DNA from 4 places in the Enterococcus montenegrensis genome. Region 3 is predicted to be linked to each of the others. Evidence: predicted binding sites of a transcription regulator. Region 3 holds the regulator's gene; each other region holds the start of a gene.
The links. The regulator NrdR, encoded in region 3, represses ribonucleotide reductase genes. The targets are predictions, from matches to a motif close to ACACNATATATNGTGT.
Positions count from the first base shown of each region.

Region 1: nrdH (glutaredoxin-like protein NrdH) is a predicted target of NrdR. The motif match lies at 2,820-2,835, and genes of this name have one in related genera.
Region 2: nrdD (anaerobic ribonucleoside-triphosphate reductase) is a predicted target of NrdR. The motif match lies at 4,141-4,156, and genes of this name have one in related genera.
Region 4: P3T75_RS02320 (deoxynucleoside kinase) is a predicted target of NrdR. The motif match lies at 4,227-4,242, and genes of this name have one in related genera.

Region 1 is NZ_CP120467.1:668,333-676,699, forward strand. Features, by position in the region: gene nrdF (class 1b ribonucleoside-diphosphate reductase subunit beta) at 1-85, opposite strand, end outside; gene nrdE (class 1b ribonucleoside-diphosphate reductase subunit alpha) at 179-2,341, opposite strand; gene nrdH (glutaredoxin-like protein NrdH) at 2,530-2,754, opposite strand; gene P3T75_RS03200 (FeoA family protein) at 3,086-3,556, shown strand; gene feoB (ferrous iron transport protein B) at 3,558-5,717, shown strand; gene P3T75_RS03210 (FeoB-associated Cys-rich membrane protein) at 5,718-5,852, shown strand; gene P3T75_RS03215 (GNAT family N-acetyltransferase) at 6,017-6,442, opposite strand; gene P3T75_RS03220 (PRD domain-containing protein) at 6,921-7,754, shown strand; gene lacG (6-phospho-beta-galactosidase) at 7,778-8,367, shown strand, end outside.
Region 2 is NZ_CP120467.1:1,936,549-1,944,915, reverse strand. Features, by position in the region: gene dinB (DNA polymerase IV) at 1-822, shown strand, start outside; gene nrdG (anaerobic ribonucleoside-triphosphate reductase activating protein) at 1,048-1,650, opposite strand; gene nrdD (anaerobic ribonucleoside-triphosphate reductase) at 1,772-3,961, opposite strand; gene P3T75_RS09370 (ABC transporter ATP-binding protein) at 4,372-5,151, shown strand; gene P3T75_RS09365 (FtsX-like permease family protein) at 5,141-7,189, shown strand; gene P3T75_RS09360 (teichoic acid D-Ala incorporation-associated protein DltX) at 7,522-7,671, shown strand; gene dltA (D-alanine--poly(phosphoribitol) ligase subunit DltA) at 7,685-8,367, shown strand, end outside.
Region 3 is NZ_CP120467.1:1,211,663-1,220,029, reverse strand. Features, by position in the region: gene P3T75_RS05985 (Nif3-like dinuclear metal center hexameric protein) at 1-52, opposite strand, end outside; gene P3T75_RS05980 (tRNA (adenine(22)-N(1))-methyltransferase) at 46-750, opposite strand; gene dnaI (primosomal protein DnaI) at 848-1,771, opposite strand; gene P3T75_RS05970 (DnaD domain protein) at 1,771-3,141, opposite strand; gene nrdR (transcriptional regulator NrdR) at 3,160-3,636, opposite strand; gene coaE (dephospho-CoA kinase) at 3,956-4,558, opposite strand; gene mutM (DNA-formamidopyrimidine glycosylase) at 4,564-5,403, opposite strand; gene polA (DNA polymerase I) at 5,416-8,058, opposite strand; gene P3T75_RS05945 (Bax inhibitor-1/YccA family protein) at 8,339-8,367, opposite strand, start outside.
Region 4 is NZ_CP120467.1:484,368-492,734, forward strand. Features, by position in the region: gene fni (type 2 isopentenyl-diphosphate Delta-isomerase) at 1-884, opposite strand, end outside; gene P3T75_RS02305 (phosphomevalonate kinase) at 874-1,986, opposite strand; gene mvaD (diphosphomevalonate decarboxylase) at 2,016-2,990, opposite strand; gene mvk (mevalonate kinase) at 2,983-3,918, opposite strand; gene P3T75_RS02320 (deoxynucleoside kinase) at 4,303-4,962, shown strand; gene P3T75_RS02325 (magnesium transporter CorA family protein) at 5,051-5,956, shown strand; gene P3T75_RS02330 (pentapeptide repeat-containing protein) at 5,958-6,584, opposite strand; gene nox (H2O-forming NADH oxidase) at 6,967-8,301, shown strand.

The DNA of each region.
Region 1 (8,367 bases), 540 kb from region 3:
GTTCGGTTAGTTTTTCCCAAGTGGATTTATCGATAATATCTTCAATTTCGTTCCAGTTAATGGCTTCATAATAAGTTGCCATGATCTGCCTCCTAATCGTAATTGTTTTAACAGCTTGCTCGCAAAAAATGCAAGCTGTTAAAACAAGCCCTTTATTTTTTTCACTTTTAATTAAGGGTTAAATGACACAACTTTCACATTGGTTGCTGCCGATTTCTTCTGCATCGTCGGTAAAGGTACGGACGTAATAAATCGATTTAATGCCTTTATGAAAAGCGTAGTGACGCAAAATATTCAAGTCACGGGTCGTTTGTTTGGTGGTTGCCGTTTTCCATTCATAAAGGCCCTTGGGAATGTCAGAACGCATAAACAGCGTTAAGCTCATACCTTGATCAATGTGTTGTTGGGCTGCGGCATAAACGTCGATAACTTTGCGCATATCCATATCATAAGCTGATGTGTAATAAGGTAGTGTCTCATTTGAGAGATAAGGCGCTGGATAGTAAATTTTACCAATTTTCTTTTCTTGACGTTCTTCAATCATCCGAGTAATAGGATGTAAGCTGGCACTTGTGTCATTAATATAGGAAATAGAACCATTTGGCGCCACTGCTAAGCGGTTTTGATGATACAAGCCATCTTTTTGAATGGCTGCTTTTAATTTGGCCCAATCTTCACCTGTCGGAATGAAAATGCCGTCAAATAATTCTTTCACCTTAGCAGATTGGGGCATATGATTTTCAGCAATATATTTATCAAAATAGCTGCCATCAGCATAGGCTGATTTTTCAAAGTTGTAAAAAGATTGCTGGCGTTCTTTAGCAATTTTATTACTTTCGACTAAGGTCCAGTAATTTAACAACATAAAATAGATATCAGTAAATTCAACGGATTCTTTTGAACCGTAAACCAATTGATTTTTAGCAAAGAAAGTGTGCAAGCCCATGCCGCCTAGTCCGATTGTATGAGCTTGGTCATTTCCGTGGGCAATGGAAGGGACTACATCGATATGAGAATTATCGGTTACAAAGGTTAGTGCGCGTGTCATAGCTCGGACCGATTTACCAAAATCAGGGCTAGCCATTAAGTTAACAATATTGGTTGAACCTAAATTACAAGAGATGTCCGTACCTAAGATTTCATATTCTTGACGTCCATTTAAAACAGATGGAGTTTGGACTTGCAGTACTTCTGAACACAAATTGCTCATGATAATTTTGCCATCAATCGGATTTTCACGATTAGCTGTATCGATATTGATAATATAAGGATAGCCGGATTCTTGTTGTAATTTAGCAATTTCATTTTCCAATTCCCGTGCTTTGATTTTTTGCTTACGGATATTCGGATTTTTAACTAAGTTGTCGTATTCTGCAGTGATATCGATATAAGAGAAGGGAACGCCGTATTCTTTTTCGACACTGTAAGGGCTAAATAAATACATATCTTCGTTGTTACGGGTTAACTCGTAAAATTTATCGGGAACTAATACACCTAGGGATAAAGTTTTCACACGGATTTTTTCATCGGCGTTTTCTTTTTTTGCCGATAAGAAAGCCATAATATCCGGATGGAAGACATTTAAGTAAACTACCCCTGCACCTTGTCGTTGCCCCAATTGATTCGAGTAGCTAAAGGAATCTTCAAATAATTTCATAACCGGCATTACACCACTTGCAGCACCCTCATAGCCTTTAATTGGCGCTCCGGCTTCCCGCAAGTTGGATAATGTAATCCCGACTCCTCCGCCAATTCGAGAAAGTTGCAATGCAGAATTTAAGCCGCGGCCGATTGAATTCATATCATCGGTAATTTGAATTAGAAAACAAGACACTAATTCTCCTCGGCGTTTGCGTCCTGCGTTCAAAAAAGAAGGCGTTGCGGGTTGATAACGTTGATGAATCATTTCATCGGCTAAAGTTAACGCCAACTCTTCATCGCCTGCAGCAAAATACAAGGCGTTAATTGCGACACGATCTTCGTAATTTTCTAAATAAAAAGCACCATCATTGGTTTTTAAGGCATATTGCGAATAAAATTTATAGGCTGCCATAAACGATTTGAAGGTGAAGTTTTGGGCTAATAAAAAGTCGTATAATTTTGTAATAAATGCAGCAGAATAATGTGTTAGAAACTCTGCTTCCAAATAATCTTGCGCTACAAGATATTCCAGTTTTTCATTAAATGTAGCGAATTGCTTGGTATTTGGTAACACATTTTCCTTGAAAAAAGCTTGCAGAGCTTCTTGATCTTTGTTTAATGGAATTTGACCATTAACAGGGCGATTGATTTCGTTATTTAGTTTGTAGTAACTAACATCTTTTAACTCTTTTAAACTCATGGAAGGACCAACTTTCTTTTTTTTTAGGCTCTAAAAAATAAAAAAATGCGAAAAAAAGGAGGTGTCCCCGTAAATTGCAAAATACGCTTGTATAACTGGTAAAAATAATTTTCCACTATTTTGTAAAATAAAATCTGCCAGTTAGACTGCTGCTATTTTGTCTAGGATACAACCTCGGTTAAATGCGTTTAAGAAGCAAGACTACGTAATTGGTCCGGTCTAAAACCGATGATTGTTGTTTCACCAGCAGTTGTTACCGGCACACTTTTGAAACCTTGTTCTTTTAGAAAGTTCAATGCGTTTGGCTCTTCATCTATGTTAACTTCTTTAAAACTGACATGATTCTCAGTTAAAAAGCGTTTTGTCATTTTACATTGCATGCAGTTGTTTTTTGAAAATAATGTAATCGTCATGATAATGCCCCCTTAATTCTTTATATTCTCAGTATAGAGAAGTAAAACTAAAAGTCAAACGAAAAACACTAGATATTGTGTTTTGTAATAATAAACACACTATACATTGTGGTTTTGGGGTAGACAAGTTGAAAAGATAGCAGAAGGACAAGTTTTCTTTTCTATTTTCATGATGAGAATAGAAAATGGTCTAGTTCTAAATTAGAATAATTATTAATATGTGAAAAATATTACAATATTTTAAATTTGATTGACTTTGCTAGCGGTAGACCTTATTCTAAATGAGAATAATTATCAGTCGCAATTGATTCCTGTCAGTAAAGGAGTATTCATGAAAAAATTAGCAGAAGTTGCACCCAATCAAACCTTTGTTGTGAAAGAAGTAACAGCGCAAGCAGAAGTTCAAAAGCATTTACAAAACTTAGGATTGTTGCCCGGCAGTCATGTTGTGTTGTTAAAAAGTAAAGGTCAAGACGGAATTGTCCTAGTTCAAAATGCGCGCCTAGCTTTAGACCAGAGTTTATTAGAAGCAATTATCGTCGAGCCAGCTGCAAAAAAAGAAGAAGTCTTATCTTTAGATCAATTAGCAGTAGGAGATAAAGGCAAAGTTATTAAAATATTTGGCGAAGGTGCGGTCAAACGCCGCTTAATGGATATGGGCTTGACTAAAAATGTTGTGATAACGGTCCGTAAATTAGCACCATTAGGCGATCCCATTGAAATTAATTTGCGTGGCTATGAATTATCTTTAAGAAAAAGTGAAGCAGAGTATATTTTAGTGGAGTTAAAAAAGGAGGGATAGTATGGAAAACTTGCAATTTGCTTTAGCGGGGAATCCCAACAGTGGGAAAACAAGTACATTTAACCAATTAACAGGTTCCATGCAATCCGTGGGAAATTGGCCGGGGGTTACTGTTGAGCGTAAATCCGGTACATTAAAGAAACAAAAAAATATTACCATTCAAGATTTGCCTGGGATTTATTCTTTATCTCCTTATACTCCAGAAGAAATTGTTGCCAGAGATTATTTATTAACAGGTTCACCTAATACGATCATCAATATTGTCGATGCGACTAATTTGGAACGTAATTTATATCTAACGACGCAGCTTATGGAAACAGGTATTCCTGTTGTTTTGGGATTGAATATGATGGATCTCATCAGAAAAAGCGGCAAAACCATTAACTTGGACAAATTAGCTTATGGCTTAGGTATTCCGGTAGTGAGCATGAGTGCCTTGAAAAAACAAGGTTTACAGGAATTGATTCATAAAAGTACGCAAGCAGCGGAAAAATTTCCTCCTGAAACGACATATCCAACTTATGATGAGCGTTTAGAAGCAGCCTTAACTGAAATTATTGACGTCTTAGGCAATACTGTTGCGCAAAAACAAGCACGTTTTTATGCTGCAAAATTATTTGAAAAAGATGAATTGGCAACAGAAAATTTAGATTTAAGTAAAATTCAGCGTAAAGAAATTAACGAAATTATTGCCATTACAGAAAAAATCTTTGATGATACGAGTGATGCCATTTTGGTAAATGAGCGTTATGAATTTATCGCGCGCCTAATGGCATTATGTACCGTTAATGAAAATGAATTACGCTTAACTATCAGCGATAAAATCGATCAAATCGTGACCAATCGTTTCTTGGCACTTCCAATTTTTGCCTTTGTTATGTGGGGGATTTATTATCTGTCTATCCAAACAATTGGAGTCATGGGAACAGATTGGGTCAACGATGTCTTGTTTGGAACAGTCGTACCGGATTTTGTTACGAAAAATCTCGCAGCATGGCACGTTGCCGCTTGGATGCAAGATCTAATTTTAAATGGCATTATTGCCGGTGTCGGAGCTGTCTTAGGTTTTGTCCCACAATTATTAGTGCTCTTTTTCTGCTTGTCACTATTAGAAGATTGTGGTTATATGGCACGGATTGCTTTTGTAATGGATCGCCTATTCCGTAAGTTTGGTTTATCTGGTAAATCCTTTATCCCCATGTTGATTGCAACCGGTTGTGGTGTGCCGGGGGTTATGGCGAGTCGCACAATTGAAAATGAGAAAGATCGTCGTATGACGGTTATGGTAACGACCTTTATGCCTTGTTCTGCGAAATTACCAATCATTGCCTTAGTTGCCGGTGCCTTTTTCCCACAAGCAAGTTGGGTTGCACCGTCTGCCTATTTCATTGGCGTATCCGCAATTGTTTTGTCAGGCATTGCCTTGAAAAAAACGCACTTATTTGCCGGTGATCCCGCACCATTTATTATGGAATTACCCGCTTATCATTTGCCACAAGTCAAAAATGTTTTCCGCCAAACTTTTGATCGGGGATTTTCCTTCATTAAAAAAGCAGGGACGATTATTTTTGTCTCCAGTATCGTTTTGTGGTTTATGTCCAATTACAGCTTTACCTTAAAAGCAGTTGATGGCAATCAAAGTATTTTAGCGAATTTAGGTCGTGTGATTGCGCCATTGTTTGCACCATTAGGTTGGGGAAATTGGCAAGGTGCAGTTGCAACAATTACTGGACTGATCGCCAAGGAAAATGTGATCAACACATTTGGCATTTTGTTTAGTCATTTAGATGAAGTTTCTGAAAATGGTGTAGAAATTTGGGGACCATTACAAGCAGCCTTTACACCAGTAGCGGCTTACTCATTTTTAGTGTTCAATTTGCTATGTGCACCGTGTTTTGCAGCAATTGGCGCGATTCATCGGGAAATGGGCAATGCGAAATGGACTTGGATCGCAGTGGGCTACCAATGTGGTTTAGCTTATGCGGTAAGCTTTGTCGTCTATCAATTTGGCCGGGTTATCTTTGAAGGAGGCCCAATGAACGCGGCTACTATTTTAGCAGCAGCGGTCTTAGCCTACGGTCTGTTCTTACTAATTCGTAAAACACCCGCACCTAAAAATGATGTCATTTCAATGCATCAATTAAAAGAGGAAGTGAAATAAATGGTAGCAACGATAATTTTAAGTCTCTTAATTTTTGGCGCAGCAGCCTTTGTTGTTTACCGTCAAGTAAAAAAAGGCAGCAGTTGTGAAGATTGTAAAACAAGTTGTCCTGTGAAAAAACCGGAACAGTTTTAGTAATTGTAAAAGTAAAATAAGGGGCTATGACAAAATCCTTGTCATAGCCCCTTATTGCGCTATTTAAAAATAGGAAGAAAAGTTGAGAAAAAACCGCCTCTTGTTTTTGAGCGTGAAGAAAAATTGGTAAAGCCCTTCTTTTTATGAAGCGTAAAAAGGCAACGCTATTTTGTGACACGTTTATATAAGTAGTATTTGGTGACGCCCCGCATTGGTGTATCCGGTAGGCTGCCAAAGATGGTAAAACCATTTTTTTGATAAAATTCAACGGCTTGATAACTTTTGGTTGTTAAGGTTAAGTTAATCACACCTTCTTCTTGTGCCCAATCACCTAAGGCTTGTAAAAGTCGGGAGCCGATTTTTTGGTTTTGAAATTCTGGTTTGACAGCTAACAGACTGACGTGAAGATTTTCAAAATCTTGCTTGGCGATTAATCCGCCGACTAATTCATCTGCTAAGGTTGCGGCAATGGCAAGTCTTTCGTGTTTTTTGGGCAATTCATCGTGAAATTGTGCCTGATATTGCGCTGTGAAAACTTCTCTTAATAAAGGTTCAATAGTTTCTGTCTGACTGGTTTCAATTCGAATCATGCAAATTCCTCCTGTCTATACCTATTTAGTATAGCAGTTTCTTTTAACTAATTGGAAATCTAAATAGATTTTTATAAAAGTAAGTAAAAATTTTAGTAAAATGACAAAAAAAGTTAAAATGCAAACGTTTTTTTGTGTGGGTTTGCTGTGTTATTCAATTCGCAAATTTTCTAATAGTATTTTATTTAAATTGTTGATTTAGCAAGGAATATTTTGAGTGAGAAAAGCAAAAACATTTGTTTTATGTTTGATTATGTTTGGTATAAGTGTTTTTTTGAAAAAAATACAGTGGAAATATGTTAGAAAGGGTTTACAAGTGTTTATTTACATGTTACGATACTTGTGAAGTTAATACGTAGTGGATTGTTACTATTCGATTAGGCAAAAACCGCGAATGCTAGGTGAGTACCAGTATCTTTACATGGTATGATAATCCTATCATTTGCGGTTTTTTTATTGGTTAGTTAGGGGGAATAGAATGTATCGCATTATTCAAGTCTTAAATAATAATGTCGCCATTATTCGAATAGAAAACGATGAGCAGGCTATTGCAATGGGAAAAGGTATTGTCTTTCAAAAGAAAAAAGGCGATTTACTAAAAAAAGAAGATATTAGTAAACTTTTCATGTTGCGCAATAAAGAGTCCCAGCAAAATTTTTCTTCACTGCTAAAAGATTTACCTTTAAATTTTATTACTACCGGTTATGAAGTGATTGATACGGCGATTTCTAAATTCAATTATCCAGTTCAGGAATATATCTATGTAACACTAACCGATCATATTTATTGGAGCTATCAAAATCAGCAAAAAGGAAACTATGAAGTCAGTCGCTTACCTGATATGAGTAAAGAATATCCGACAGAATATGCGATTGGAAAAATGGGTGTCACCATTATTAATGAGCGATTAAATGCGCATTTTCCTGATGATGAAATTGGTCGGATTGCCCTGCATTTTATCAATGCCAAACGGGAAGGGGAGCCTGTAACAAATGAAGTTTTGGATCCCCGTCAAGATATTATTAATCAGGTAGAAAAAATATTATTAAATAAAGGTATTGTACGAACCGAAGAAAATAAAAATTTTTATGATCGTTTAATGATTCATTTGAATTATTTTGCAGATAGACTCGATCAGCCAGCAGAACAAGTCATCTTTTCTAAAAGTTTGGAAACAAATATCAAAACAGATTATCCTCGTGCCTACGCGATTGGCAATGAAATTTATCAATTGGTAAGCGATTATGCGAATCGCAAATTAAGCGATAGCGAGCGGGTATATCTGGCAATTCATATTCAACGACTATTGTGAAAGAAGGTTTAGTAATGAAAGAAATGAGAACCCTACCAAAAGATTTTATCATGGGTGGTGCAACCGCGGCATACCAAGCTGAAGGTGCAACACAATTAGACGGTAAAGGCTTAGTTGCTTGGGATACGTGGCTTGAGGAAAAAGGAAGATACACCGCAGAGCCGGCCAGTGACTTTTATCATCAGTATCCAGTTGATTTAAAACTATGTCGCGAGTTTAAGATTGACAGTTTGCGCATGTCCATTGCTTGGAGTCGAATTTTCCCGAATGGTTATGGAAAGGTCAATCAAGCTGGTGTGGATTATTATCATCGCGTCTTTGCGGAATGTAAAAAACAAGGGGTCATTCCTTTTGTTACCATTCATCATTTTGATACGCCGAAGACATTATTTGATAATGGTGATTTTTTAAACCGAGAAAACGTGGAACATTTTGTTAACTACGCTAAGTTTTGCTTTGAAGAATTTAAAGAAGTGCATTATTGGAGTACCTTTAATGAAATTTATCCTGTGGCCACGAATCAATATTTAACAGGTATCTTCCCGCCAGAAACGAAATTTGATTTAAAAAAAGTAGTGACTTGTTTACACAATATGATGTGGGCCCACGCACG
Region 2 (8,367 bases), 720 kb from region 3:
GAAGTTCGTCAGATTTTTGCCCGTTATACCGATATTATTGAGCCAGTATCCATTGATGAAGCTTATTTAGATGTTACAGAAAATAAAGTGAACAGTACTTCAGCCGTGAAGGTCGCCCGTTTAATTCAAAAAGAAGTCTGGCAAAAAGTTCACCTTACTTGTTCAGCAGGAGTTAGCTATAATAAATTTTTAGCTAAGTTGGCCTCTGATTATATGAAGCCTCAGGGGATTACGGTTATTCCACCACGGGATGCGATTACTTTTTTAAAAGCTTTACCAATTGAAAAATTTCATGGAGTCGGAAAAAAGACAGTCCCCAAAATGAATGAAATGGGAATTTTTACCGGTGCGGACTTATACGAGAAAACAGAAATGGAGTTAATTCAAACCTTTGGTAAAATGGGCTACTCTTTGTATCGAAAAGTGCGGGGAATACACGATGCACCGGTTGCCGTGACAAGACAGCGAAAGTCGGTTGGAAAAGAACATACTTATGGCAACCCGCTTACTACAGAAGAAGAAGTGTTAACGCAGCTGAGACAATTGTCTGAAAAAGTTGCAGCATCTTTAAAAAGAGTGGGCAAACATGGTAAAACGATTGTTTTAAAAGTGCGCTATACAGGTTATGAAACGGTAACCAAAAGAAAGACACTGCCTACTTATTTAATTGATAAACAAATGATTTTTTCTCAAGCTAGTCTAATTTGGGAAGACGTTGCAGGCATTGAAAAGGGAATTCGCCTTTTAGGGGTGACGGTGACGAATTTGGATCCGGTGACTTTTGAAAATATGACCTTACCTTTGTGGGAAGATGAAAAGTAATGGAATGTAAATATACGTAAAAAGTGAGGCAGAATTTTCATTTTGCCTCACTTTTTGTACACTATTAGAAAAAGATAAAATTTTCACGAAAATAAATTACTTTACAAAAGTTTATGTCGTTTGTTTCAGGTGCAGGCCTTTTAAGAAATAAGGCAAATTGGGAAAATCCTACTTTTTTGTGAGTGGGACAATTGTTTGATTTTTGTGAAGCTAAGCGATGGAGGGCTAGATTAAATCTTGTTTTTTTATTTGTTCAAAATTTTCTGTTGCATCGTGACATTTATCCCAAATAACCGCTTTTCCAAGCGCCAATGATTTTTTGACATCTAGGATTCGTTGATTGCTACTGCCACGAAATTGTAAATTTAAATTTCGTTTGGCTAGTTCAAAGCGCCCATCTACTAAGATGTCAATTTTATTTAGCAATTCCAATTTGTCGTCAGTCTCTTGCAATAGCTCTTCAAAAGTATATCCAGACCAACTCCAAATATCTTTTTTTTCACCAAATTCTTTTTTTACTCGATTAACTACTTGTAAACAAACACTTGTATTTAAAAAAGGTTCACCGCCTAATAGCGTTAAGCCTTGAACATAATCGTGAGATAAGTCCGTGATGATTTGATCTTCTAATTCTTTAGTAAAAGGAGTACCGTAGTTAAAGTTTTGGACAGCTTTATTAAAGCAGCCTTCACAGGCAAAAAGACAACCACTAACATATAAACTATTGCGGACACCTTCACCGTCGACAAAATTAAATGCTTTATAGTCAGCAATATAATTTTTACTATATTTACTTGCTTGCCATTCTTTAGGCTTGGGGTTGCGCATAAAAAAAGCCTTCTTTCTGTTAATCGCTTATTTAGCTAAGCAGGTTTACTTCTTTGCAATAAGACCCGAGCATCAGTTGCCTGAGTTCGGGTCATTTTTTCTAACTTCCATAAAAGTGGCCTTATTTCATATGTTTTACGCGGGATGAAATTTCTTTATGACGACCATGTACCATGGGGCGCGCTTGGGGATTACCTAAATAACCACAAGTTCGTTTTACCACGTCACAGGTTTTAGGATCGTGATTGCCACATTGCGGACATTCAAAGCCGCGTTCTGTTGGGGTGAAGTCACCTTCAAAACCACATTCATAACAGTGATCAATTGGCGTATTTGTGCCTAAATAGCCAACTTTATCGTAAGAATAATCCCACACAGCTTCTAGAGCTTTTGGATTTTGTTGCAACATCGGATATTCGCAGTAGTGAATAAAGCCACCGGAACAATATTTCGGATAATCTTTTTCAAAGTCTAATTTTTCAAAAGGTGTTGGGTTTTTACGAACATCATAATGGAAGCTGTTGGTATAGTATTCTTTATCAGTGACGTTTTCAACGATACCAAATTTTTCAGTATCCAAACGACAAAAACGATCTGTCAAACTTTCGCTTGGCGTTGAATAAACGCTAAAGTGGTAACCATATTCATTACCCCAATCATCAGCGTGAGCTTTCAATGATTTGACAATACTTAAGGTAAAGTCTTTTGCAGTCGGATTATTTTCCCAAGCACCACCAAAGAAAGTAGAAGCAACTTCATATAAGCCAATATAACCTAATGAAACAGTTGCCCGCTTATTTTTAAATAATTCATTCACGGCATCGGTCCGGCTTAAACGTTTACCAAAGGCACCGTACATATATAAGATTGGGGCATTTGCAGGGATTGCTTCTTTACAACGCTCTACGCGATACACCAAAGCATCTTTCACAGTTGCTAAGCGCTCTTCTAAAAGTGTCCAGAATTTATCTTGATCACCAGCAGCCTCTAATGCGATACGAGGTAAGTTTAACGTAACCACACCTAAATTCATCCGACCAACGTTTACTTCTTGCCCTGACTCATCTTGCCAACCTTGTAGAAAAGAACGGCAACCCATTGGTACTTTGAAACTGCCTGTCAATTCAACAATTTTATCGTAGTTTAAAATATCAGGATACATCCGTTTTGTTGCACATTCCAAAGCCAATTGTTTAATATCGTAGTTTGGATCAGTGGGGTTAGAATTAACGCCTTTTTTAATTGAAAAAATCAATTTTGGAAAAATAGCAGTTCGTCTCTCACTTCCTAGGCCATTAATACGAATTTGTAAAATAGCCCGTTGAATCTCTCTTTCAAACCAGTTTGTCCCAAGGCCAAAGCCAAGGGAAGTGAAAGGAGTTTGACCATTTGAAGTAAATAAAGTATTAATTTCATATTCCAAACTTTGCATCGCATCGAAAATATCTTTTTTGGTTTTTGCTTTGGCATATTCTTCACGCCGTTTAGGATTTTCAATCCATTTTAGTGCATCTTGCATATGTTTTTGATAATTTAATTTTGCAAAAGGTGCTAATAACTCATCAGTTCTATCAGCAGAACAACCGCCATATTGGCTAGAAGCTACATTGGCGATAATTTGTGAGATTTGGGCAGTGGCAGTTTGAATTGATTTTGGTGATTCTACTTCTGCATTGCCAATTTTAAAACCATCATTTAGCATGCCCTTAAAATCAATTAAACAGCAGTTGGTCATAGGGGTATAGGGATGGTAATCCAAATCATGGTAATGAATATCACCTTTTTGATGTGCGTTTGCGACATGTGTCGGTAACATTTTTAAGCCAATCGATTTTCCAACGATGCCGGCTGTTAAATCCCGTTGTGTATTGAAGACATTACTGTCTTTATTGGCATTTTCATTGACGACACTTTGATCTTTGTTAATTAAACGCCCAATTGTAAAATTAATATCTGTTGCCTTACTACGGTCAAAATCGCGGCGGGTGCGATAATTAATATAAGCTTCTGCGATTTCATATTCGCCTTTTTCTAAAAGGATGTGTTCGACAATATTTTGGATTTCATAAATTTTGACATCAGTTGAAAAGCGTTGGCCAATTTCAGCGTCAATCCGCTCGACAATTTCTAATAGACGTTCATGATCAATCGGGGATAATTCACCGTGAATTTGTTGTTTTGCCTTAACCAAAGCATCGTAAATTTTTTGGTCATCAAAATCCATTAGGCGTCCGTCTCGTTTAATGATTTTAATGGTTTGCAGTTGGGGATGCACCTCGCGTGCTAGCTGCTCATTTTTTAAATCCATCATTTTTGCTCACTCCTTTATTTCTTAAACCATGTCCTTTACTGTTAACTAGTTAGAAAAGACCAGCTTAATCAGCAGACTATTGTGTCTGAACTCACATATTATGATAGCCGAAAAGTAAGTCAGGTGCAACCAAAAACACAACTATATATAGTGCCATTGTTTTAATTTAATACTATTAAACACTATATCTAGTGTATAAAAAATATGTAAAAATATTGAAAACAGATAGGGATAGGTTTTTGCTATTTATAAAAAACAGAAATTTGCATAAAAAGATGAATGGTGCACAAGAAAAAATTTTTGTTTAAATTTTTCCCTTGACTTACCTTAAAAACTGCGCATTTAAAACACCTTGTGCTACCATAAAGATAATAAGTAAGTTGTCTTAAATTATTTAACAAAAGGACTAAATGAGGTTGAAATATGAAAAAATAATAGAAGTAAAACATTTGAGTAAAACATATGGAAATCGTTTTAATCAGACCAAAGTGCTAGATAATCTGTCCTTTAGTGTTGATGAAGGAGAATTTGTCGGCATCATGGGACCAAGCGGTGCGGGAAAAACGACTTTAATGAATATATTAGCTTCCATTGCCCTGCCGACTTTTGGAACAGTAAAAGTGGACGGACAAGATCTGACTGCACTAAAAGAAGATCAGTTAAGTGATTTTCGCCGTAAAGATTTGGGCTTTATTTTTCAAGAGTTTAATTTATTGCCTACGCTTACAGCCAAAGATAATATCATCTTGCCTTTGGCAATTGATTTTTTAAAAGTCGAAGAGATTGAAAGCCGCGTGACAGAAGCAGCTGACTTATTAGGAATTAAAGCTATTTTACATCGTTATCCAGAAGAGTTATCGGTAGGACAAAGACAACGGGTGGCAGCTGCCCGTGCTTTAGTCGTGCGACCACGGATTATTTTTGCCGATGAACCAACAGGTGCCCTTGATTCAAAATCTGCCACGGAGTTACTGTATTATTTAAGCGAATTAAATCAAAAGCAAAATAAAACCATTTTAATGGTAACCCACGACCCCTATACCGCAAGTTATTGCAATCGCATTTTATTTATTAAAGATGGAGTCTTTTTTTCTGAGGTTGTTAAAAGAGGTAGCAGGCAGAATTTCTTTGAACAGGTGATTGATATGCAGGCAACTTTAGGCGGTGGGGGACGACGAAATGCTTTATAAATTATCCTGGCGTAGTTTTTTAAAACAATTTCGCAATTACGGCGTTTATTTAATTAGTATCACGATGGCGGTGATGATTTATTATTCTTTTAATGCCATGACGCATGATCAGCCACTAACAAAAAGGGCTAGCCAAGATATAAAAATTGAGAATATTTTAACGATTGGTAGTTTTTTTGTCATTGTGATGATGGTCTTTTTTGTATTAAGTGCCAATCGCTTTTTTATCGCAAAACGGCAGCAAGAAGTTGCACTTTACCAATTGTTTGGTTTAAAACGGCGGCGGATTATTTTACAATCGTTAGTCGAAATTTTTGCCTTGAACTTATTGGCATTTTTAGTGGGGATTAGTCTGGGTGTCATTTTTTCCAAACTTTTTTCCATGATTTTAGTAAAGGCAATGGCTTTAGATGTTACGAGTACCTTGTTTTTTTCATGGCAATCTGTTCAGGTTACTGCGGCTGTTTTTCTTTTTGTTTTTATTATCAGTGCATTTCAAAACATTATTGTTTTATCTAAAAAGCAAGTGGATGGTGTGTTCTCGGTTAAGTCACAGTTTGACTTGCAAAAGTTAAAGACAAAGCCTTATGAAATTAAATTAGGTATTTTCAGTGTTTTGTTAATTAGCTGTGGCTATTTGGCTGCTGTATTTATTCGACCGCTAATTTTTCGTTTTTTCTTACTGACAAAAAGTTTTTCTATTTTAATTTGGCTACCGGGAGGTATTTTACTTGCTTGTATTATCGGCACGTATTTATTTTATCGCTATGGTTTAAAAACTATTTTTTATTTTCTTGATAAAAAGAAAAGTCGTTATCAAGGTCTAAACTATTACGAACGTAGTCGCAGTTTGGTCGCTATATTAAAAAATTGGCGTTCTTTGGCACTGCTTACTATTTTGACATCATTAGCCATTGCATTAATTGGCGGTGCAATTTCTCTTGTTAGTATTCAAAGTCGCGTCAGTCAAAATGAAACGCCAACTGACTTTCAAGTGCATAGCAGTGAACTGGGAAAGCTAGAAGCCATCGTTCGTGAAAATGATGGCAAGGTAACCACGACCCAAAATTTACAGTATAAAGTCACAGCAGGCCGCTTTGCACTAAAACTTTTCAGTAGTGAAGAAATGGAGCAATTTAATTTAATTAATATTTTACGCTTTAGTGACTATCAAAAATTTCAGGCACAGCATCCTGATTTGCCCAAAATTGAGCCATTACAGGTTAATCGTGGCATTTTATTTGATTATAATTATATGATGTTTAACAGTGTCAGCGAGCTCAGCCGCCAAGTGACGTTGCCAAATGGGCTAGATATTAAAGTAGAACATTTTTATTCGGATTTGCTGGGGGATGCTTTGTTGCGCTATGCTGCTGGGGTATTGGTTTTACCAGATGAACAGTTTCAGAGTATTCAAGGGGTTGACTACACCATTGCTATGGTCAATGTAAAGACAAAAGATGAAGAGCAACTAGCAACTTCAGTTGAAAAAGAGTTGAAATCTGATTGGGGAAATGATATTTACTATGACTTTACGTATAAAAATGACAAATTAAAAGGTGAAATTACCACCAAAGTATTGAAGAATGCTACTCCCCATGCTTTTACTGGAAACTATTCCCGGTTAAATCATACGAGTCGTTTTCCAATTGTACGCAGGGCCACAAGAGAAGCGGGAATTTTCATGTATGTGGCAACATTTCTAGGTATGATTGCTTCGATTACTACTGCTGCGATTGTCATGTTGCGGCAACTTTCAGAAGTTGAAAATGGTAAAAAAGACTTCTTGTTGTTGCAAAAATTAGGGGTTAGTCGTAAACAAATGAAGCGCAACTTGTATTATCAAAATGCTTGGATTTTTGCTCCCCCAGTTTTATTGGTGTGTGGTCATGCCGGGTTTGCGATTTATACATGGTCCCAATTTGTCACCAACGGTAGTTATTGGCTCGCTTATTTATTCTGCGGTATCGTCGCAGTGATTTATTTAGTCGCCTATATTTTAACAGTCAAATTTTTCTTACACAGCTGGGAAAGCTGAGGATAATACCTGTGTGAAATACACCCTAATAAAATCTTTTTACTGCATCTTGCAGACTAGAAAAGATTTTATTAGGGTGTATTTTGGTCTGCTTTCTAAAATAGCACGCTTCTTTAAAATAGAATTCATTTCAGGAAAATGCCGTGAGTATTAAAGGTGTGTTACATATTAAAAAAATCAGTAACGATGGTAATTAGATAAAGCCTTTTAAGTGAGTAAATTGAAAGGGCTTAAGTGACGAAAGTGTTAGATTCTTCTTTTTACTGTAAGTTGAAAAAATGTTCTAAATTAAACAAATACTCTATACTTCAATTGAAAAGGAGAGAGTGATAATGAAAAATTGGTTGCAAAAAGAAAACACCCATTATTGGTTAACATTTATTGGCAAAACGCTCTTTTACTTCTGTGTCCTACTGATTCTGATTTATTTGTATCACTACAAGAACATTCAGGGCGGCACATTTATTTACAACGAATTTTAAGAGGTGAGAGCAGATGACTGTAACAAACATTATTGAACAAATTGATTCTTGGAGCGTAAAAGAACCAAATCGTATCGCCTATATTGACGAAAAAGAGTATACCTATGGTCAGTTAAAAAGATGGTCAGATCAGCTTGCTACCTTTTTAGCTAAAAAATTTGCTGATAGAAGACCTATTGTAGTTTACGGTGATTTAGAATTTGAAATGTTAGCCGCTTTTTTAGGTGCTAGTAAAGCAGGACATGCCTATATCCCCATCGAAGCTAATACGCCAAATGATCGGGTAGAGTTGATTTTAAATGTAGCGCAACCTGCGTTAATCATTAGTGTGGAAGCGTGGCCTGATATTTCTTCTGACTGTGAAGTAATAACACCAAATGCATTAGCAGAAATTTTTGCTGCAAAACAAACTGTGGCGAAATTTGAAAGTGTTCAAAATGATGAAAATTATTATCTAATTTTCACCTCAGGTACCACAGGGGTTCCAAAAGGGGTACAAATTAGTCATAACAATTTATTATCCTTTGTAAATTGGACGCTAACTGATTTTGTTTTACCAGAGCAAAGTCGCTTTTTATCACAAGCCCCGTACTCATTTGATTTATCTGTCTTTGATGTTTATCCAGCATTGTGTTCAGGGGGCTCTTTAGTTCCTTTGAAAAAAGAAATTATCAACGATTTTAAGACCTTATTTGC
Region 3 (8,367 bases):
GCCATAAGGGACAATACGCTTCAAAACGTTTAATAAAGTCTTTTGCTAACATGTCAACGCCTCCTTGATCCATGCCAATTCTTGTTTAATTTCGTTAACTTTTTTTTCTGGTACTACTTTCGCTTTTTGCAGTTGCCCTAACACTTTTTCTAAAGCTTGTTGTTCTTGTTGCCATTTTTTTAAAAAGACACTATTTTTTTCAGCTAATAAATGCGGTCCAAAGAAAATTTCAATTGGGGATAGTTCTTTTTTAACAGCTGTCTTTTTGGCAACAATAACTTCATAAATCTTATCATTTTCAGCTAAAATACTTTCTGTTAAAATCTCATAGCCTTCTTTTTGTAGCCAACGCCGCACGTTTTGTTCCCCCACATTTGGTTGTAAAACAAGCCGTTCTTTTCCGCTTAATTGCCCATTTGTTTTCCCATCTTCTAAAATACTGGCAATTAAAGTCCCCCCCATACCCGCAATGGTAATGGTGTCAATTTCATCAGCAGCTTCAATAGCTGCTAAACCATCGGCTAAACGTACAACAATTTGATTGTTTAGACCACTTTTGGCGACTTGTTTTTGTGCCGAATGAAAAGGACCTTTTACTACCTCTCCACACACGGCATAAGAAATTTTCCCTGCTAGCATTAATGCAACTGGCAGATAAGCATGATCTGAGCCAATATCAGCTAAGCGTGCGCCTTTAGGGACTGCATTGCCCACGACTGTCAGGCGTTGTGACAGTTCTTGTTCGTTCATGTTGTGTTCTCCTTTAAAAAAATTTGCGCATCATTGATTTTTATTTCGAAAAAATTGACACAAAATTTCTGCAAAAGAAAATTCGTGTCAATTCATTTTATTCATTACGGCGATTAGGTCCTGACATGATAATCTCTTTTGCTAAATAACGAATACGTTCCATAATCCGTTTGGCTTTTAATGGTTCATCTGCGGTCTTGGTTAGGCGCAAATGATTCTCCAAACCATCCATTGTGAAATTAGAAGTGAAGAAAGTCGGCAATTGTTCTTGCATGCGATATTGCAAGATAACACCGAAAATTTCGTCTCTCGTCCAAGCTGTTAACGCATCTGCCCCGACATCGTCCAAAATTAAAATTTTAGGCTTTTTCACATTTTCTAGTTTTTCTGCGACCGTATTATCGGCTACAGAACTTTTCATCATCGAAGTAAAGGTTGGCATATGCACCATCATTGAAGTATAGCCGCGTTTTGCCAACTCATTTGCCATCGCACCTAATAAATATGTCTTGCCCACACCAAAATCGCCAGCTAAATACAGTCCTTTATGGAAAACCTGCGCATTTTCTGTATAGTTTTTAACAAACTTCATCGTTTCAAACAGAGCTTCCTCGCGGGCATCTGTTTTGTCGAAATTTTTCATATTCGCGTTACGAATATCTTTTGGGATATCAATCGTACTGACCCGATTTTTAATCTCCTCTTGTTTACGGCGCTCCAATAAGTCTTCAGTGGGGACATAGGCGACGTCAATATAATGAAAGTTCAAAACCAAGCGCGGCTCATAACCTGGGGCCATCATGGTGGGATCATTTAATGTGAATTTGCGTTTTTCTTGGACAAACTCATACAATTTTGGATAGCTTTTTTTCACATCTGCTTGTGTTAACTTATCTTTATTTTCAGCCAAAAACTTTTTAACAGTTGGATCAGCCAAAACTTCTTGCATCATTTCATCATACTTTTGCTGAAAATTCCGCCGTTCAAATAGTTCGTTGACACCTTTGCCGACATCTTCCATTATTTTTCACCTTCTTCATCATTGAAATATTCCCGCATCATCTTGTCAATTTCAGCTTTACGACTTGGATCACTCGTCGACTGTTTTTTTGACCAATCGGGGACGTCTTCTTTTTTGACAATATTTTGTACTCTCCCACCATTTTTTTGCCGTTGTTCTTTGGCAACTTGCTTTTCATTTACCGTCGTTTGCACATACTTAATGGCCGCTTCTGGTGTATTAATTTTATTTTGCGACCAATCATTAGCAATTTGATTGGTTAAAGCTTGCGGCAATTGGGCTTTATTTTGTGTTACTAACAAGTAATTCAATAAAATATTAATAACTGACGTTGGCAATGGTGACTTTTGTACCAAATCGGTTAAAAGCCACTCTTCATTTTTGGTCACATAGCCACCTTTAGCAGCTTTTAATTTCACCAAGTATTCCATCGGTGCTAAGGCCTCGCTGTCTAAAATCCGATACCAATCAGCTTCAGTAAAGCCTTGAGCCAATAGCGTATTTTTGCGGCGAAGTTGTGTGTCGCTGTTGTAATTTAAGACAACTGCTTTTTTTTCCGGTAAAAGATCTTGACTTTGTTTATAAACGACGTTTTTTAATTTTCGTACATCAATTGTGCCGTCGGTTAAAGATACAGCTTCAGCCATTAAATTTGTCAATTGCAGTTCATCGTAACCAAACATCTCATGATATAGCGTAAGACTATCTTTTAAGGTGTCGGTTATTTGGGTTGGATTAATAAATTTTTTGGTAGCTAAATCTCGTAATAAAGTCCAGTTCAACTGATTTTCAGCTAGCGGTAACTGCGCCACATCCTGCGGTGCCTCTTTTACGGCCGCTTCAATAACTGGTTGATTGGCTTGGTATTCATTTTGAGAAAAACTATATACCGAACCAAACTTTGTCGTTACATCTTGATAACCAGCCGTATTGACACTTTCCGGCTTAAAGCGTCGATTTAATTGTCGAAACTTATTTTGTCCTACTTTTACTACAAGTAAAAAAGACATTAATTCATCTGCCAAAAAGTCTTGAGGAGCTAACGGCTCCATTAAGACATATAAAAAACGAACTTCGGGTTGTTCCCTGTAGTAAGTTTTTAACAATCCGATACCTTCTAGGCGTTTTTTGGCTGCCTTCAGTGCTGATAATCCCATATCTAAGGCATTAAGCAACTCCAAATGGGTATAATTTTCTTGTGTATCTTCAAAATCTTGTAATAAGCAAAAATATAAAGCTAGCGCATCGGCCCCAATAATCGGCTGATACAAATTAACTAAAGACTTCTCTGCGTCACGAGTTAAAGGCAAACTTTTTTTCACTTCATAAATTGCTTTTGGTTGTAAGTTGGCTTCATAGGCATATTCCAAAAAATGCAGCCTCCAATTTTATTCTGTTGTGTCCTTGCCATTTGCTTTGGCGACAATATCTTGTAATTCTTTTAAGAAAACCGACATATCTTTGAACTGACGATAAACACTGGCAAAGCGAATATAGGCGATTTCATCCACATCCACTAAATCCTCCATCACATATTCACCAATTAAAGTCGTCGATACTTCATTTTCACCTAAAGAGCGGACACGATTTTCCACATGATCCACGATTTGCTCCATTTGCTCCATTGCAACAGGCCGTTTTTCTGCCGAACGGATTAACCCACGTAAAATTTTTTCACGGTTGAATTCTTCTCGTTCACCATTTTTCTTAATAACCAATAAAGGTGCTGCTTCTATTTTTTCAAAGGTCGTAAAACGAAAGCCGCAGTTTTCACATTCTCTTCTTCTTCGAATCGTACGCCCATCATCGGTTTGACGACTATCAACAACTCGGGAACTATTATGGTGACATTTTGGACAACGCATCTTCTCACCTCATTTAATTTCTAGGAATTTTGCTTATATTATAACAGAAAAAAATTGTGTTGTATTGTCTTGTACCTAAGAAAAGACTGTGTTTGTCTGCTTTTGAATGAATAATTTAAAAAACTATCACATTTCAGTGCCAAATTAGCGCCTGATAATTTATTAAAAAAAACGTTGGTGCATAAAATGTGTCATAAAAAAAGCTTTATAGGCTTATCTTTGTAACGTGATTTATTTTTTGTGGCAATCTTACTTTTGCTTGCAAAAAAGCTTCAGGATTATTTATCCCAAAGCTTTCAGACTTATTCATTATAAAAACTCATGATTCATTTTTGAAATGAACAGCTAACCAATTTAATACTTGCTGAACTGTTTTTGCTTTACTGCCGGTATTATCAAAAACGGTATCGGCTAATTTCTTTTTTTCGATTAGCGGCATTTGGCTTTTTATCTTAACTTCTGCTGTTTTTTCATCAATCAAATCACGGGCCATCAATCTTTTTTTTTGCTCTAAAAAGTCCACATAAACTACGGCAACTTCATCCATGTAATGATCATAATGACCTTCATACATCAAAGGGATATCTGCCACGACTAATGGACTTGTCTTTTTACCAGCTGCAATCTCAGCTTTAATTTGCTGCCGCAAATAAGGATTCATTAATTTATCAAGTTGTTGTCGTTTCTTGTCATCTTGAAAGATGAGCGCCCCTAATTTTTTGCGATTTAGTTTTCCGTCAGCTTGTATCATCTCTAAACCAAAAGTAGCTGCGATTTCTGCCAGTGCAGGTTGCCCAGGGGCAACAATATTTCTAGCTACGACATCCCCGTCGACCACGGGAAAGCCCTTTTCTTTAAAGACATTCACAACTGTACTTTTGCCACTGGCAATGCCACCAGTAATGCCTAAAACAAAACTCATCTTCATCACCTCAAGATTAGTTTTTGACAGTGGGGACATAGATGCGTTCCTCTTTGCGCCACTTTAATTTTTTCAATCGGAGTTTGGCACCGTGGACACGGCTGGCCCCCTTTACCATAAACGTTTAAAGACAATTGGAAGCTTCCCGCTTTTCCTAATGCGTTTAAATATGTGCGTACAGTCGTTCCACCAGCTGCCACTGCTCTGTTTAAAACATCAATAATACAAAGGCGCAGACGTTTAATCTGGGCATCATTTAAGCTATCACAAGGCTGCATGGGATGAATTTTTGCTAACCACAGCGCCTCATCAACATAAATATTGCCTAAGCCTGTCACCATTTTTTGATCCAATAAAGCCGGTTTAATCTCCCGTTTAGTTTTTTTCAAATCTGATTTAAACTGGGCTAGCTTAAACGTTTCCGGGGTTGGTTCAGGACCTAACTGGGCAATCCCTTTAAAATTTTGGGCCTCACCTTTTAAAACAAGTGCCATTCGACCAAATTTACGCACATCCCGATATTGCAATTGACTACCATCGGTAAAGTGAAAAATAACATGGGTATGTTTTGTCACGAGTGCTTTTGTGTCTGATGAAAAGAACTCGTATTTCCCCTCCATTCGCAAGTGGGAGATCAACTCATAATCGGAAAGTTCAAAAATTAAATATTTTCCTCTACGCCCAATCGTTTCAATTTTTTGTCCGACTAATTCGCTTTTAAAAATCTCAACTTCTGGCGCTGCGATAATTTTGGGCCAAAAAACAGTTACAGTTGCAATTTCTTTATTTAAAACAAGTTGTAACAACCCTTTTCTGACTGTTTCAACTTCTGGTAATTCTGGCATTTTTTCACCTTCTTATTTGGCATCATACCACGTCTTGCCCCAACTACTATCTGTGACAAGGGGTACGTGTAATGCCACGGCATTTTCCATGACATCTTTGACTAGTTTATCCAATTTTTCTAGTTCATTTTCTGGCACTTCAAAAACCAACTCATCATGGACTTGCAGTAACATAACAGCTGATAAACTTTCTTCTTGCAACCGTTTTGCCAGGTCAATCATGGCGATTTTCAAAATATCAGCGGCACTTCCTTGAATAGGAGTGTTAATTGCGGTGCGTTCTGCAAAAGAGCGCACATTAAAATTCCGAGCATTAATATCTGGAAGATAGCGGCGACGATGATACAGGGTTTCAACATACCCTTTATCTTTTGCATCCCGAACGATACTTTCCATATATTTTTTAACCCCAGGATACTTTTCAAAATAAGTATCAATGTATTGTTGTGCTGCTTTTCTGGAAATTCCTAGATTTTGTGATAAACCATAATCAGATATACCATAAACAATTCCAAAATTCACCGCTTTTGCTTGACGACGCATATTTGGCGTCACATCTTCAGCCTTTTCAATCCCAAAAACCCGCATTGCTGTGCTGGCGTGAATATCTTGACCTTCTAAGAAGGCTTCTTTTAAATGCTCATCATCTGAAATATGTGCCAATACCCGTAGTTCAATTTGCGAATAGTCAGAGGAATAAATCACCCAGTCTTTAGCTCGGGGAATAAAGGCTTGTCGAATTTTACGCCCTTCTTCTAAGCGAATAGGAATATTTTGTAAATTAGGATCAACCGAACTTAAGCGGCCCGTTTGAGTCAAGGTTTGAACATAACGCGTATGGATTTTTTGGTCCGGTTGAATGACTTTTAATAAGCCTTCAACATAGGTCGACTGAATTTTAGCAATCTGACGATACGTTAAAATATCCGCCACAATCGGCGCTTGGTCTTGTAATTGCTCTAAAACATCGACAGCTGTTGAATAGCCTGTTTTTGTCTTTTTGATCACCGGAAGCCCCATTTTTTCAAAAAGAATAACACCTAATTGTTTTGGCGAATTTAAGTTAAACTCTTCTTTGGCTTCTGCGTAAATTTTTTCTTCAATTTCATGAAGGCGTGTGGCAAACTCGCCTTTCATATCCAAAAGGCGTTTGCTATCGACTGTGATGCCAGCGATTTCCATTTCAGCTAAAATTTGTGATAAAGGCAACTCCATCTGATAAAATAAATCACTTTGATTTTTTTCTTTTAAATCTTCATCTAGTTTTTCACTTAAAAACAAAATTGCTTTTACTTTACGGGCCAAGTGGGCATAAAAATCTTCCATATTTTCAGGCAGCCCTTTTTTAGCACCCTTGCCATAAACAGCTTCATCTGTTTGAATGTCAGTAAAACCATAATGTTCGGCTACACCTGCGATATCGTTGTTACTATCGTTTGTATCTAACAAATACGCAGCCAGTAAAACATCAAACGTAATACCTTGTGGTCGTTTGGCATAACGGTTTAAAGCAATATAGGTACGTTTGGCATCATAGGTCTTTTTATTGTTTTTTTCCTCAAGCCAATTTAGAAAATCGTGATTTTCAAACACAGCTAAATTATCAGTCACATAAATTTTCTGCCCATTTCCCCAAGCAACCCCCACAATATCAGCCAAATGATAATTATCAGATAACATCTCGGGATATAGGGCCATGTCTGCTTGAAACATTTCAGCGGTAAATTCATCCACCACCTCAAACATAATTTCTGCCAAATCAGCTGGGTCTTCTACGATATTTAACTTACTTAAAAATTGTTTGAAGTCCATTTCTTTATAAAATGGCACCAATTTATCCAAATCTTTGCCTGCATATGTTAATTCTTCAATTTTAATCGTCACTGGCGCTGCGGTATCAATTGTAGCTAATTTTTTTGATAAAAAGGCTTGTTCTTGGTCATGAATCAGATTTTCTTTCATTTTACTTTTTTTTATTTTATCGATATTTTCATAAATTCCTTCAACTGAGCCATACTCTTTTAATAGCTTGATGGCGGTTTTCTCCCCCACTTTGGTTACACCGGGGATATTATCTGAGGTATCGCCAGCTAAACCTTTCATATCAATAATTTGCTTAGGGGTTAAACCATCATATTTTTCAGCAATATGCGCAGGTGTGTAGGCTTCAATTTCACTGACCCCTTTTACTGTAATATCAACCGTCACATCATCACTGGCTAATTGTGTTAAATCGCGATCACCAGATAACACCACGACTTCAAATTCATTTTTGTCCACTTGTGTCGCCAAAGTGCCGATAATATCATCAGCTTCATAATTTTCTAACTCGTAATACTTGACCCCTAAAGCTGTAATTAATTCACGAATATAAGGAAGTTGTTCACGAAATTCACCTGGAGTTTTTGCTCGTCCGGCTTTGTAGTCTTGATACATTTCAGTTCGAAATGTCGTTTTACCTGCATCAAAGGCCACCAAAACATGCGTTGGTTTTTCTTTGGCCATTACATTATCAAACATTGTATTAAAAGCGTAAATCGCATTAGTATGCAAGCCATTCTTATTTTTAAAACGCTCCAGCGAATTATGCAACGCAAAAAAAGCTCGGTAAGCCACGCTATTGCCATCCACTAATAAAAGTTTTTTCTTCGTCATGGAAATTCTCCTTATCTCGTTGGTTTTCTAGCAACATTTTATTGCAATCCCACAAAAGTTCCTCTTTATTCTAACAAAGTTCCAGTAAACTAGCGATGATTATTGACTAGTAATTTAAAAATCAAAGCACCTAAAAAGCGATAATTTTGAAATAGGAAAGTCTGATGAAATCTCTTTAATCTTTGAACACTAAAAGCAAACTTTCTCGTAAGACTTAAAATTTCTTTTAAAAAAAAGAACTTGCAGCAAAATGCCGCAAATTCTTTTTTCGTTTATAAAACTAGTCGCGACCAAAAATACGTAAGAAGG
Region 4 (8,367 bases), 730 kb from region 3:
ATCTCAATCGTAGCCTCAACGCCGTGGCTTAAAAGTTGATTTAAAATGGTGGCAGAAATACCTACTGTGTCAGCACCTAAAATTAATGATTTAAAAATATCAAAAGCATTGCGAATGCCACCTGAGGCGATTACTTCAAAGGAGCGCGTTACTTGGGCAGCTTCAAGTAACGAAATAACAGTCGATTGACCAAATTCACTTAAATACGCCATCTCACGTTTTGGTCGGCGTGCATTTTCAATTTGGGTAAAACTAGTACCGCCTTGACCAGAAACATCAATCGTTTGAACCCCAACACTGATTAATTGCAGCATCGCTTCTCTGGTCATGCCAAAGCCAACTTCTTTGACTATTACTGGTACTTGGAGTTTTGCGACAATTTCAGCGATGTTGTCTAACCAATCCGAAAAAGTTCGATCTCCTTCAGGCATGACCAATTCTTGCGGTGCATTTAGATGGATTTGTAAGGCGTTAGCACCAAATAGTTCCACGGCACGTTGCGCATTTTCTAAGGCATTGTGCGCACCAATATTGGCAAGAAAAAAGCCAGCTGGATTAATCTGGCGCACTATTTTAAAACTATCACTGACACTTTCGTCTTTTAAAGCAGCTGTGACAGAGCCTGTTGCCATCATTAACTGACATTCTTTAGCAATAAGGGCCAAATCGTGATTAATCTGTAATGACTTTTTGGAACCACCAGTCATGGCGTTAATGAAAAAAGGAAAGTTTTCTTCGTGATTTAAAATCTCTGTTTTTAAACTGACATCTTTTACATCAATTTGTGGTAACGGGGTATGAATTAAACGGACTGCGTCAAAATCATTTGTTTTTTCTTTATGAAAAGCTTTTGCTAAGCTTACGTGTTCATCTTTACGATTCATGCTGCGTCCTTTCTTCAACCTTTTTTTGATAATGATAAACGTGTAGGGGCAGCGGTGTGATACCAGCTTTTTCCCAAACGCTCATCAAAGGCAATATACCACTTTTTTGATCGGTAATCACGATACCGCAATCACCGCCACCAGCGCCAGAGGATTTGGCAGCACCGCCGTAATTTTCAGCTAAATCACAGAGCATTTTTAATGGGGGTGTTTCAATCGTGACATTGGTGATTTGGGTTAATTCGTTTAAAAGCCGCCGGTTCTTCTTGATCATTTTTTTTATCAAGCTGATATTTTGGGTGTGAAAACCAGTAATCATTTGCTCTACACAGTCTTTACTGGCGGCTAAAAATTCTTCATAAGAAGTAGAGGTTTTCTTATCTGCTCTGGATTCATTTACTTGATCCACCAGATCAGAAGTAGACGCAGGAGATCCTGTCCAACCGATCAACAAACGCAGATGAGAAACTTCTGGCAGCGGTGTAATAGCAAGCTTAGGCCATTTTTTTGCTAATAAAGTCGTGATACTTTCTGCTTGGCGATGTTTTTGCAACCAATTTTGTTCAAAGGTAGAAAAAGCAATCCAGCCGCCGTAAGAGCTTGCGGCAATATCTCCGCAAGAGCCATTGCCTTGCACTTCTAGGTGAGATAAGGCTGCGAGTTTAAAAGTCATCATGGGAGTTAGCGAAAGTTCATAAAACGCACTTAATGCTTTTACTGTTGCGACTGTTACCGCTCCGCTGGAACCAAGACCGTATTTACGACCATTAGAGTTATCCAATTCACTTGTGACCTTTAAATCAAAGAAAGCCAATTGTTTGCCTTGTTCTTGGGCATATTTTTCGGTGATTTTAATTGCTGCCAAAATATAATGAAATGGATTTTCCCGAATATCTAAAACCAGTTCGCCACCGCGGCGCGTCCATTTTACTGGTAATTCACTGTATTGCGCCGATTGGATGCTACCACTTTTTGTGGCTTTTGTGATGGTAACTGTGATAAATTGATCAACGGCGATAATAATTGCAGGGTGCCCAGCTTCAACCACGGCATATTCTCCTGCAATATAAAGTTTTCCTGGAGCCGAAGCTTCCACTAACATTTCTTTTTCCCCCTGTAATGTGTCTCCATTTATAAATACGTAATTCCTGGACCGCTAAAAGCGGTGACAAGCTGATCTGCTGCAAAATAATCACGTAATTTAGCTTTGATTTTTTCAGCATCTTTTTTCAGGCATAATACTTTAACATTTGGTCCAGCATCCATGGTGAAATAACAAGGGATTCCTGCTGCCCGCATTTTTCTGACCGCCTGCATTGCTTTTAAACTGTCAGGTGACCAATAAGTAAATGGTGGTACGGCTGCTAATGTCGTGCCGTGCATTTTTAAAGCATTGTTTTCAGCGATGCTACCTAACTTATTAAAATCTTGCGCGTGGATGGCAATTTTAGCACTGGCTAAATCTTGCGGTGCCGTTTGCAACCAACCTTCATAAAAGGCTGAAGTTTCGACTGTTCGTCGCATACCATCACGGCTGGAAACATCTTTTTCTTGATCGTTAATCAAAATAAAGAGCATTGCCAGTTCATTTTCCCAGCCATTGCTTGGCACCACTTCAGCAAAAGAAGTTTCATCGCTGTTACCTTTTTGCCATTCCACAAAACCAGGGAAAATACTGCGACAAGCAGAACCTGAACCACGGCGCGCTAAGCGGGATAAATCCCGATCAGACAAATCTAATTGCAGCGCTTGGTTGCAAGCGGCAGCTAGGGCGGCTAAGCCGCTTGAAGATGAAGCTAAACCAGCGGCATAAGGAACATGATTATAACTTTTTACTTCAGCGAAAAGCGGACAAGTTGCCATTTTGCGCACTAAGTCTAAAAAGCGGCTGACTTTTTCTGTGCTTTTTTCATCTTGTAAAATATCATCTAAATAAAAGGTATCTGCTGTTAAATCTTCTGAAAATATTACCGTCGTCTCGGTATAAAAAGCATCTAAAGTTAATGAGAGACTGTTGTTCATGGGAATAATTAATTCTTCATTGGCTTTGCCCCAGTATTTGATTAAGGCGATATTGGTGTGTGCCCGGGCACTTCCTTTAAGCATATTGATAAACTCCTAATTCTTGAATCCAAGTTGCTTTGGCACCTTGGTTAGTTAAAGCGGTCGTAATTTTTTTGGCGGTACTGTAATCTGAAGCTAGGGCGATCATGCAGCCACCCTTACCACCACCAGTTAGTTTAGCGCCTAGTGCGCCATTTTGATTGGCCACCATAATTAAATTATCCAATGTTTGATCGCTTACTTGTAGGGCGGCTAAGTTTTTTTGGGCAGCATTCATTAGTTCTCCCAGATACGCGGCTTGATTATTTAAAATAGCCTTTTTAGCTTTTAAAGTTAAGTCTCCTAGCTCATTAATTAAATGACCAGTAGTCTTATTATCTTGTTCAAAACGTTGCGCGACTGCTTTAACAGTTTGGCGGGTTTTGCCTTTAACACCGGTATCTGCCACAATTAAAAAGCCATTGATGTTGATAGGAAAAGTCTCAAAAGCTGCGCCTTTTTGAAATAAAATCGGTTCATCACCGGCTGTGGCTGCAGCATCAATGCCACTTGGATTCCCATGGGAAATTTTCTCAGCATAATTTACATAGGTTAATAAAAGCTCATGGCTTAGGGGTAAATTTTGCCAATCAAAAAATGCCCGGGTAATGGCTACCGCAACAGCAGCGCTTGATCCCATTCCTCTTTCAGCGGGAATGGTACTAGAAATTGTAATTTGTACTGGTGGCGTAGAAAAGTCATGACGCAATTGGTGAATGAGTGTTTTAATATTTTCCAGACTTTTTGGTGCCTTCGCTAAGGGATCGACAAAATAACCCGAACGTAATACGTCGTAAATGTGGTCGGTTATTTCAGCTGTGACATGGGTCGGTTGGAAAGGAAAAGCGATGGCGGGTTTTCCATAGACAACAGAATGTTCCCCCATCAAAATAATTTTTCCATTGGCATTACCTTCACCACTGGATTTCATGCAAATGCCTCATTTCTTTTTATATTTAAATAAAACAAAATATGTACTGCTTGTCCATTCTACTAAAAATTAAGCGAATCGTTAAGGGTTTATGAAAAATTTCAACGCTTTTCAATTTTTTCTTAAGAGATTTTTTTAACTTCTTTTTTTAAATTCATTGCATTTATAAAGGTAAACTATAGAAAGCTATTTTTTTGTCAGTCAAATAATTTTTTTCACTCAGGTGGCTTGTTCTAATTTTTAAGCCATATTGGTAGCGGATTTTATCAAAATAGTACCTGTTTTTGTGAGTACTTTCTTATTTGACGCAACAAGATGTTGTGGGGTATAGTGTGTCAGGTAGAGAAAAAACACAATATTTAGTGATAGGTGAGTTGGAGGTCCATGAGTGTGATTGTATTAGCAGGTACCATTGGCGCAGGTAAATCAAGTTTAACAGAAATGATTGCCAATCATTTAAACAGCGAAGCATTTTATGAATCAGTTGATGATAATGAAGTATTGCCCTTATTTTATCAAGATCCCAATAAATATGCTTTTTTATTGCAAATTTACTTTTTGAATAAACGATTTGATAGTATAAAAAAAGCATTGCAACACGAAGACAATGTTTTGGATCGTTCGATCTATGAAGATTCTTTATTATTTCATTTAAATGCTGATTTGGGTCGGGCAACTGCCACAGAAGTACAAGTGTACGATGAATTGTTGGCCAATATGATGCAAGAATTGCCATTTGCCGCTCAAAAAAAGCATCCTGATTTATTGGTTCACATCAAAGTGTCCTTTGAAACGATGTTAGCGCGAATTAAAAAACGTGGCCGCGAGTTTGAACAATTGGAATATGATCCAAGTCTTTACGATTATTATCAAGAATTAAATCGTCGTTATGATGCGTGGTTTGAAAACTATCACGAGAGTCCAAAATTACAAATTGATGGCGATCTGTTGAATTTCGTGGAAGATGAAGTAGCGGCAAAAGAAGTTATCCAACTGATTGATGACAAGTTGGCAGAAATTCGCCAATTAGAATTTATCGGCTAAAAAGTAAAACGCTGGAATCCAGGCTTATGAATAGGGATTCCAGCGTTTTTTGTTATAATTGAAGATAGAAAATCAAATGAGGTGGAATATGGAACATAAAAGAGAATTTAATCAAGGCGCCTCTTATTGGGTCCAAGTCGATAATCACAGTGTCACCACTTTAAGTGAATTACAAGAAAAGTACCAGTTAAGTGATGAGATGCTGACATATTCTTTAGATAAAAACGAACGCGCGCGGGTAGAATATGATCCCGAAGAACATGCTTTTTTACTGGTTTATAACGTGCCTCATCGCCATAAAACAGATAATCATTATGAAACAAGTCCGATGACTTTTATTATTAAAGAACATCATCTTTTTTCTTTTACGACAGAGCATACCAGCTATGTAGCAGATATGATGGAGAATTTACTCCACAAAAATAGTAAACAAAGTGAATACAGCTTATTGTTCCACACGCTATTTTTAATCTCAGATTCTTTTTTTCCTTTGATTGAAGAAGTGAACAGTGAGCGGATGCGTTTAAATCAAAAACTGCGGGAAAAGACGACAAATAAAAATTTACTGGAACTTTCTGACCTTGAAATTGGTTTGGTCTATTTAGTAACAGCGACCAAACAAAATGCGGTCTTATTGCAACAAATCCGCGCCTTGAATATTTTCCATCGCCTGCAAGATAATGAAAAAGAGCAATTGGAAGATGCTCTAATTGAAGCCAAGCAAGCAGTGGAGATGACGAATTTAGCTGCTCAAGTTATTGACCAACTTTCAGGTGCCTATAATAATCTTTTAAATAATAATTTGAATGATACGATGAAATTTTTAACTATTTGGTCGTTATTGCTTACGGTACCGACGATTGTTACGGGCTTTTTTGGCATGAATGTTCCGCTGCCATTCTCCAATTCTGTTTTTGGTTGGGGGATTGCAATGTTGATCAGCATTGGCTTATCTGTTTGGATGCTTTTGGCTATGTGGCGCCGAATTAAATAAGCTAATCTTTAATAACAAGCCCCAGACTAGCTGCAATAACTAAGGCTTGTTGGGAATTGACAATGAGCCCGCGCAAGTTTTCTTGCTCTAAAATGATGCGATAAAATTTGTTATTGCTAAAATCAAGCTTGTTTAAAGATGTATGGCCCCAATTACTACCTGTTAAATCATTGTTAATGAAGTTTATATGTTGCCATTTCAGATTGTAAAATTCACTATCAGTCAGGCGACAATTGGCGAAAGTCACAACTTTCAAATTTCCTTGACTAAAAGAGACAAAGTCACAAAGACAGTCGTGAAATTGACAATCGCGTAAATAACTTTCTGCAAAATTGGCTCCCGTGAGCTTACATTGTTCAAAAATTACTTGATGAAAGCTGGCTTTAAGCCATTCAATATTGGAAAAATCACAATTACGAAAAATCACGTTGCTAGCCTCGAAATTGTCCAGGCGGGTTTTATGCAAGGTGATTTTTTCTAATTCACTTTGACGAATGATGATGTTTTTACCAGTTAAATAGCTGTGATCGCTATTAGTAAAACGATTTGCTTCAAAGTAGGCTTCATCTTCAATAAAAAAATCATTTTTAATTAAAACTGGTAATTGAGGTGGGGCAGGCTGCTTCATTGGCGCGTCTCCTTTGTGGTTTGTTAGTTGCATTTTAGCTAAAAAAAATACTAAAAACAAATTAAGCTAAAACAGATATGTCATTTCACTTAAAAATATTTATTATTTTAGAATAATTATTGTGAAAAATATTTTATCTCATAAATTTCTAATATTGAAAACGTATTATCGCAAGCTTTAGAATGAAAACTCCTGTTATAAATAAGGCAATAGAGATTCACAAGCAGAATGATCGCCTTTAGCTTCTTTTTTTTCTAGAATGTAAACGGAAACAGAAAATAGATTGTTTCACACTTATTTTTTCAGAATTGCTTTTTTCTCTTTTTTGAAAAAGTTTGTGAAAAAAGTAGTATGAATGAGTTTATTATTGGAGGAATAAAAAATGACAAAAACGATTATTGTCGGAACTAACCATGCCGGAATTGCTGCTGCAAATACATTATTAGATAATTACCCAGATCAAGAAGTCGTGATGATCGACCGCAATACGAACTTAAGTTACTTGGGTTGCGGCACTGCCTTGTGGGTAGGCCGTCAAATAGATGGTTATCAAGACCTTTTTTATACAAATAAAGAAGCATTTGAAGAAAAAGGCGCCAAAATTTATATGGAAACTTCTGTAACCAGCGTTGATTTTAACAAAAAAATCGTTCATTGCGAGAAAAAAGACGGTTCTACGTTTGAAGAAAATTATGACAAAATTATTTTAGCCACAGGTTCTCGCCCAATTTCACCTAAAGTACCCGGTCACGATTTAGACGGAATTCACTTCTTGAAATTATTCCAAGAAGGACAAGATGTTGATCGCGAAATGGCACGAGACAGTGTAAAAACAGTGGCTGTCATTGGTGCTGGTTATATCGGTGTAGAAATTGCAGAAGCAGCAAAACGCCGAGGCAAAAATGTCTTATTATTTGATGCTGCTGATCGTTCATTGCCTTCATATTATGATAAATGGTTTACAGATGATATGGATAAAAATTTGGCAGATCACGGGATTGAATTACATTTTGGAGAATTGATCAAAGAATATAAAGGTGATAGCCGCGTAGATGCCGTTGTTTCTGAAAAAGGCGAATACCCAGTGGACATGGTTATTAATGCGATTGGTTTTGGGCCAAATGCACAATTAGGAAAAGATCATTTAGAATTATTTGCTAATGGGGCTTATTTAGTTGATCGTCACCAACAAACAAGTGATCCAGATGTTTATGCAGTCGGAGATTGTGCGACCATTTACTCTAATGCACTTGATGCTACGACTTATATTGCACTTGCCTCTAATGCTGTTCGTACAGGAATTGTGGCGGGTCATAATATTGGTGGCACACCGGTTGAATCTGCTGGCGTTCAAGGCTCAAATGGTATTTCAATTTTTGGCTTTAATATGGTTTCAACAGGCTTGTCTGTTGCTGCAGCCCAAAAGAACAACATGGAAGTTAAATACACGGACTACGAAGACTTGCAAAAACCTGGTTTTATTAAAGAAGAAAATGGCGATGTGAAAATTCGTATCGTTTACGAAGCGTCTTCACGTCGAATTGTCGGTGCACAAATGTCTTCCACCGAAGATATTTCCATGGCAATCCATATGTTCTCGCTGGCAATCAGCAAACACGTTACAATCGACGAATTAAAATTATTGGATATCTTCTTCTTGCCACACTTTAACCAACCTTACAACTACATTACAATGGCTGCTTTAGCTGCTGAATAGGTAGAAAAATAAAATAAGTGTAAAAACGTTAAGAGCAGTTTTATCGCTGTTCTTAGCGTTTTTTTG